2 regions of the Luteibacter rhizovicinus DSM 16549 genome follow, and region 2 is predicted to be linked to the other one. Evidence: riboswitches for the same ligand, from Rfam matches in the RefSeq annotation. Region 2 holds a riboswitch; the other holds the start of a gene.
The links. A riboswitch is a leader RNA that binds a small molecule or an ion and turns the genes downstream of it on or off. The one in region 2 is predicted to bind cobalamin.

Region 1 (3,550 bases), 370 kb from region 2:
CAACTCGCCCGCCTCGATGTGCGCGGCGACCATGTCCTCCGGAACCCAGGCCAGGCCCAGACCGTCCAGCGCCGCGCGCAAGATGTGCGCCGTGCTGTTTAGCGTCAGCTGCCCGTCGACGCGAACCTTGATCTCGCGGCCATCCTTCTCGAACTCCCAGGGAAACAACGTGCCGTAGGTGGGCAGGCGGATGTTGATGCAGTTGTGCGCGGTGAGGTCCTGCGGCACCGCCGGGCGCGGACGGTGTTCGAAGTACGAGGGCGCCGCGACCACCATCATTCGAAAGTCCGGGCCGACGCGGACCGCGATCATGCCGTTACCCACCTGCTCGCCAAGACGGATACCGAAGTCGTAGCGTTCGGCAACGATGTCGACCAGTTCGTTGTTAGCCGACACCTCCACCTGGATATCCGGGTAGAGCGGCAGGAACGTCGCCAGCATCGGCTGGAGCACGGCCTCGACGGCGTGGACCGACGTGCTGATGCGGATCGATCCGGCGGGCTTCTCCCGGAACGAACTCAGGCCGGTCAGTTCCGTCTCGATGTCCTCGAACATCGGGCCGATCCGGGTGACCAGTCGTTGGCCCGCTTCCGTCGTCGACACGCTGCGCGTGGTGCGGGCGAGCAGGCGCACGCCGAGACGGCCTTCGAGTTTGCGGATGGTGTGGCTGAGGGCCGACTGGGTGGTGTCCAGTTTCGCCGCCGCCCGGGTAAAGCTCCCCTCCCTGGCCACGGCAAGAAAGGCGACGAGATCGTGGAGATCCTTACGCATGACACGTGACGCCTGCTCATGAGTGACGCATGGACTCTAGCACCGTGAAGGGTCGAGAGCCGTCAAAACGCCCGGGGGACGCAGGTGCCCTCAAGCCATCGGGCCGATTCATGAATTCTGGCTATAAGAGCAAGCCGCACGCGCTGGCTAGTCGTGCGAGGGGCTCGCCCCTAGATTGGCTACCTCAAAGAGGAAACGACATGCAGACACGCACACTGGGATCCACCGGCCTCGACGTCTCCGCCATCGGCCTCGGCTGCATGGGCCTGAGCTTCGGCTATGGCCCCGCTACCGAACGCGACGCGGCCATCGCCCTGATCCGTGCCGCCGTCGAGCGCGGCGTGACCTTCTTCGATACCGCCGAGGTCTACGGTCCGTTTACCAACGAGGAAGTCGTCGGCGAAGCGCTGGCCCCGTTCCGCGACAAGGTCGTGATCGCGACCAAGTTCGGCTTCGACGTCGGCGGCGTGCAGGGTGCGCTCAACAGCCGCCCCGAACACATCAAGACCGTCGCCGAGGCCTCGCTGAAGCGGCTGCGCACCGACGCGATCGACTTGTTCTACCAGCATCGTGTCGACCCGTCCGTGCCCATCGAGGACGTCGCCGGTGCGGTCAAGGACCTGATTGCCGAGGGCAAGGTGAAGCACTTCGGCCTGTCGGAAGCCGGGGCGCAGACGATTCGTCGCGCGCATGCCGTGCAGCCGGTGACGGCCCTGCAGAGCGAGTACTCGCTGTTCTGGCGCGAACCGGAAACGGAGATCATCCCGACCCTGGAAGAACTCGGCATCGGCTTCGTGCCGTTCAGCCCACTCGGCAAGGGCTTCCTGACCGGCAAGATCGACGCGGGCACGAGCTTCGACAGCAAGGACTTCCGCAACAGCGTGCTGCGCTTTACCGCAGAATCGCGCAAGGCCAACCAGGCGCTGGTCGATCTGCTCGGCAGCATCGCCGCCGCGAAGCACGTCACGCCGGCCCAGATCGCACTGGCGTGGTTGCTGCACCAGAAGCCGTGGATCGTACCGATTCCGGGGACGACCAAGCTGCACCGACTCGAAGAAAACCTCGGTGCCGCCGATGTCGCGCTGAGCGCCAACGAACTCCAGGACATCCATGCCTCGGTGTCGAGGATTCCGCTGCAAGGCGAGCGCTACCCCGCGCACCTGCAAGCCCTCGTCGGTCGCTGAGTTCTACCGCACTGCAGCTTGAGCGCGTCAGCCACCACGCTACACTCGGCGGATCACAGGTGTCCTGCCGCCGCACACGCAGCGGGCAGGGTGAAACGGGAAGCCGGTGCGGATCGCGAGATCCCATGCCGGCGCTGCCCCCGCAACGGTAGGCGAGAACACCCGACGACGTAACCACTGCGCGATGCGCGGGAAGGTGTCGGGGTGGTGCGGCATGCACCGCTCGCAAGCCCGGAGACCGGCCTGTGCAGGTGCCCCCAGGGGCGCCTCCTCGGGTGTTGCGGCGGGCAACCGGACGGGCTGATTCGGCGCGGCCACCCGCTGCTCCGCGTCCTCTTGTCTGCTTCGCCGCACCCCTTTCGCGGGTGAGCGTACGGAGCAGGACATGAACAAGCTGGACTCAGTGGCGACCGATGTCGCGACCGTCAAATTGCTGATCGACGGCATCTTCGTCGAATCCCGATCCACCGAATGGCGCGATGTCGTCAATCCCGCGACCCAGGCGGTCCTGGCGCGCGTGCCTTTCGCGACCACCGACGAGGTGAACGCCGCGGTCGCCGCCGCCGCGCAGGCGTTCAAGAGCTGGCGCAAGACACCGATCGGCGTACGCGCGCGCATCTTCCTTAAGTACCAGCAGCTGATTCGCGAACACATGGGCGAGCTCGCCGCCCTGCTCAGCGCCGAGCAGGGCAAGACGCTTCCCGACGCCGAAGGCGACGTCTTCCGTGGCCTGGAAGTGGTCGAGCACGCCGCCGCCATCGGCAACCTGCAGCTGGGCGAACTGGCCAACAACGTCGCCGGCGGCGTCGACACGTTCACGCTTCTGCAGCCGATCGGGGTCTGTGCCGGCATCACGCCGTTCAATTTCCCCGCCATGATTCCGCTGTGGATGTTCCCGATGGCGATCGCCACCGGCAACACCTTCGTGCTGAAGCCGTCCGAGCAGGATCCGATGGTGACGATGCGTCTGGTCGAACTGGCACTCGAAGCCGGCATCCCGAAGGGCGTGCTCAACGTGGTCCACGGCGGTGAAAACGTAGTCAATGCGATCTGCGATCACGTCGATATCAAGGCGGTCTCCTTCGTCGGCTCCACGCGCGTCGGCACTCACGTGTATCACCGGGCCTCGCAGACCGGCAAGCGCGTGCAGTGCATGATGGGCGCGAAAAATCATGCTGTCGTGTTGCCGGATGCCAACAAGGAACAGACGCTCAACGCCCTCGCCGGCGCAGCTTTCGGTGCGGCAGGCCAACGCTGCATGGCAGCGTCGACCGCAGTACTGGTCGGCGACGCACAGAACTGGATTCCCGAGCTCGTGGCCAAGGCGAAGACGCTGAAGGTGGGCGCGGGCCATGCCGCCGGCACCGATGTCGGACCGCTGATTTCCTGTGCGGCGCGCGAGCGTGTCGAGGCCTACATTGCCTCGGGTGTGGAGCAAGGTGCCACCCTCGAACTCGACGGCCGCAAGCCGGTGGTGCCCGGCTTCGAGGAAGGTAATTTCGTTGGACCGACCATCTTCTCGGGCGTGCGGCCGGGCATGCGCATCTATGACGAAGAGATCTTCGGACCCGTGCTGGTGATCCTGGCCGTCGACT
Region 2 (3,550 bases):
TCACCGGGCTCGCGCTGCCTTCCGATCCGCGCGTGCGTGCCGCGGAACGCCACGACCTGGGTGGCCGCAGCCTGCTGCCGGGCTTCATCGACTGCCAGGTCAACGGCGGTGGCGGCGTGCTGTTCAACGACGCGCCCACCGTCGAGGCCATCCGCACGATCGGCGAGGCGCACGCGAAGTTCGGCACCACCGGCTTCCTGCCCACCCTGATCAGCGACGATGTCGAGGTCATGGCCAAGGCCATCGATGCGGTGAACGAGGCGGTCGCCCAGGGCGTGCCGGGCGTGCTCGGCATCCATCTCGAAGGTCCGTTCATCGCCCCCGAGCGCAAGGGCGTGCACGATCCGGCCAAGTTCCGCATCGCCGATGCAAGCGATGTGGCGATGGTCGCGCGCCGCCACGGTGGCGTGACCCTGCTCACCCTCGCGCCGGAACGGGCCAGCGCCGCCGTCCTGCAGGAGCTGGTCGCCAACGGCGTGATAGTCGCCGCCGGGCACACCGCGGCGGACTACGACACCACGCGCAACGCGCTGGCCACGGGGATCCGCGGCTTCACGCACCTGTTCAACGCGATGACCCCGTTCACCAGCCGCGAACCCGGCGTGGTCGGCGCGGCGCTCGAAGACCCGGCCAGCTGGTGCGGCCTGATCGTCGACGGCCACCACGTGCATCCGGCCTCGCTGCGCGTCGCCATCGCGGCGAAGGCGCGCGAGAAGATGATGCTGGTCACCGACGCCATGCCGCCGGTCGGCTCGGACGATCCGACCTTCGTGCTCAAGGGCGAGACCATCACGGTGAAGGACGGCGTCTGCCAGACCGCCGACGGCACCCTGGCCGGCTCGGCGCTGGACATGGCCACGGCCGTGCGCAACACGATCAACATGGTCGGCGTGCCTTACGACGAGGCCGCGCGCATGGCCTCGACCTACCCGGCCGCCTTCCTCGGCCTCGGTGCCACCCACGGCCACATTGCCGCCGGCTATCGCGCCGACCTGGTCGTCATGGATGACAACCACGAGGTCGTCGAGACCTGGATCGGTGGCGTGCGCGTCGTCGGCTGACGCCGGCCCAGTTGTTAAATCCGCGTGACATGGACCCGGCGGCCCGCTAGAGTGGCGCCGTTCGGGTGTCCCGACCGGCGGTCGCTGGAAAGGATGAAACGGGAAGCCGGTGCGTCGCCTCGCGACTATTCCGGCACTGCCCCCGCAACGGTAAGCGACAGGAAGGCCTGAAGGTCTTTACGGGAACCGGCCAAACGCCACTGCGCAAGCGGGAAGGCGCCGGGTCCCGCCACGGCAGGTGGCTGACGCAAGTCCGGAGACCGGCCCGATGCATTCGCCTCGCGACTATCGCGGGGCGTTTTCTGTTGGGCGATTCGCGGAGGGCGAATCCGGACAGCGTTCCGGGTCGATCCGTGCCCGCATGCCGTTCGCCGTTTGTCCTCCGTGTCGCCTCTAGCGATGCACTAAGGAAACGGCTCCATGAAGAAGACCCTGCTCGCGATGGCCCTGCTGTCGTCCATCGCCGCCGCCCACGCGGCCGATGCTCCTGCCGACCGGCTCGACCCGGTGGTGGTTACCGCCAACCGCGCAGCGACGCCGCTGGATGAAGTGCTCGCCCCGGTCACGCTGATCACCCGCGAGGATATCGAGCGCCTGCAGCCGGTCAGCGTGCAGGACCTGCTCACCGGCCTGCCGGGCGTGGTCATCGCCAACTCGGGCGGTATCGGCCAGCAGACCTCGCTGTTCATGCGCGGCACCAACTCCTCGCACACCCTGGTCCTGCTGGACGGCGTGCGCGTCGGCACGGTCGGCGCCGGCATCCCGGCCTACGAGCAGCTGCCCGTCGACCAGATCGATCACATCGAGATCGTCCGTGGCCCGCAGTCCAGCCTTTATGGCTCGGACGCCATCGGCGGCGTCATCCAGATCTTCACCCGCCACGGCCAGGCCGGCGAAGCGCCGACCCCGTCGCTCTCGGTCACCGGCGGCAGCCATGGCTACACCGACGGCCAGTTCGGTCTCTCGGGTGGTACCCAGCACAGCTGGTACAACGCCAGCCTCGGCGGCCAGTACACCTCCGGCATCAATGCCTGCCGCGTTGGCGCGGGCGACGTGTTCAAGGGCTGCTTCACCAACGAGCCCGACCACGACGCCTACCGCACGTACAACGGCGCGCTCTCCGGCGGCTACCGCTGGGACGACGGCACGGAGCTCACCGGCAGCTGGCTGCGCAGCAAGGGCGACATCGAATACGACGGCGACTTCCAGAACCTGACCCGCCGCACCCAGCAGGTCGCCGGCGCCAAGCTCGCCTTCAACGCCCTGGAAAACTGGCGCATGTCGATCAGCCTGGGCCAGAACCAGGACCGCGCCGACAACTACCTCAACGGCGCCGACAAGACCCTGGACTTCGTGAACTACGGCGTCGACAAGGCACGCGTGGGCTATCTGTATTCCAAGCGCAACCAGGCCTCCTGGCAGAACGATGTCACCCTCGCCCCGGGCCAGACCCTGAGCGTCGGCGTGGACTACCAGCAGGAAAAGCTGAAGAGCGATACGGATTACCTCAAGGACACGCGTGAGAACACGGGCGTGTTCGCGCTGTACCAGGGCGTCTTCGGCGCCAACGAGATCCAGCTTTCGGCGCGTCACGACCACAACAACCAGTTCGGCAACCACACCACCGGCCAGGCCGCGTACGGTTTCCGTTTCGACAACGGCATGAAGGTCACCGCCTCCTACGGCACCGCGTTCCACGCGCCGACCTTCAATGACGAGTACTACCCGTACGGCGCGCCGGTGAACCTGAGCCCGGAGAAGTCGCGTACCGCCGAGATCGGCTTGTCGGCTCGTCCGGGCATCTGGAACTGGGCGGTCAACGCCTACCAGACGCGCGTGAGCGACCTGATCGGCTTCGATGCGAATTTCCTGCCGATCAACGTCAGCAAGGCGCGCATCCGCGGGCTGGAAGGACAGCTGGGCGCGGACGTGGACGGCTGGCACCTGCGTGCCTACGGCACCCTGCAGCAGCCGAAGGACCGTGACAGCGGCGACGAGTACAACAACCTGCTCGCCCGCCGCCCGAAGCGCACGGCCCGACTCGATGTCGACCGCGACCTCGGCGCCTTCACCGTCGGCGGCTCGGTCTATTCGGCGGGCTACAGCTACGACGACGCGGCCAACACCACCCGCCTGGGCGGTTACACCACCGCCGACGTGCGCGCCACCTGGCACGTGGACAGCGACTGGAGCGTGCAGGGTCGTCTGGCCAACGCATTCGATCGCCACTATGAGACGGCGGCTTACTACAACCAGCTCGGGCGGACGTATTACCTGACCGTGCGGTATTCGCCGGCGCGTTGAGGCAATACCCATCGCCGATGAATCGGCTCCCACACAAGACCTGCCTGAACTCTGCAAGGTGGCGGCTTTTATGTGGGAGCCGATTCATCGGCGATTCCCCAGAGATTTGTCTCGATACAAATGAACGCGACACCCCTGCCTTCCGGCAGGGCCCCGACTAAAGGCACACGCGACGCCGACGCTCT

Region 1: another riboswitch for cobalamin. It lies ahead of BJI69_RS06270 (CoA-acylating methylmalonate-semialdehyde dehydrogenase); the one in region 2 lies ahead of BJI69_RS07830 (TonB-dependent receptor domain-containing protein).

What each region holds. Positions count from the first base shown of each region.
Region 1 covers NZ_CP017480.1:1,351,772-1,355,321, forward strand. The annotation lists gene BJI69_RS06260 (LysR family transcriptional regulator) at 1-771, opposite strand, end outside; gene BJI69_RS06265 (aldo/keto reductase) at 972-1,955, shown strand; cobalamin riboswitch at 1,996-2,216, shown strand; gene BJI69_RS06270 (CoA-acylating methylmalonate-semialdehyde dehydrogenase) at 2,341-3,550, shown strand, end outside.
Region 2 covers NZ_CP017480.1:1,719,473-1,723,022, reverse strand. The annotation lists gene nagA (N-acetylglucosamine-6-phosphate deacetylase) at 1-1,061, shown strand, start outside; cobalamin riboswitch at 1,108-1,344, shown strand; gene BJI69_RS07830 (TonB-dependent receptor domain-containing protein) at 1,482-3,365, shown strand.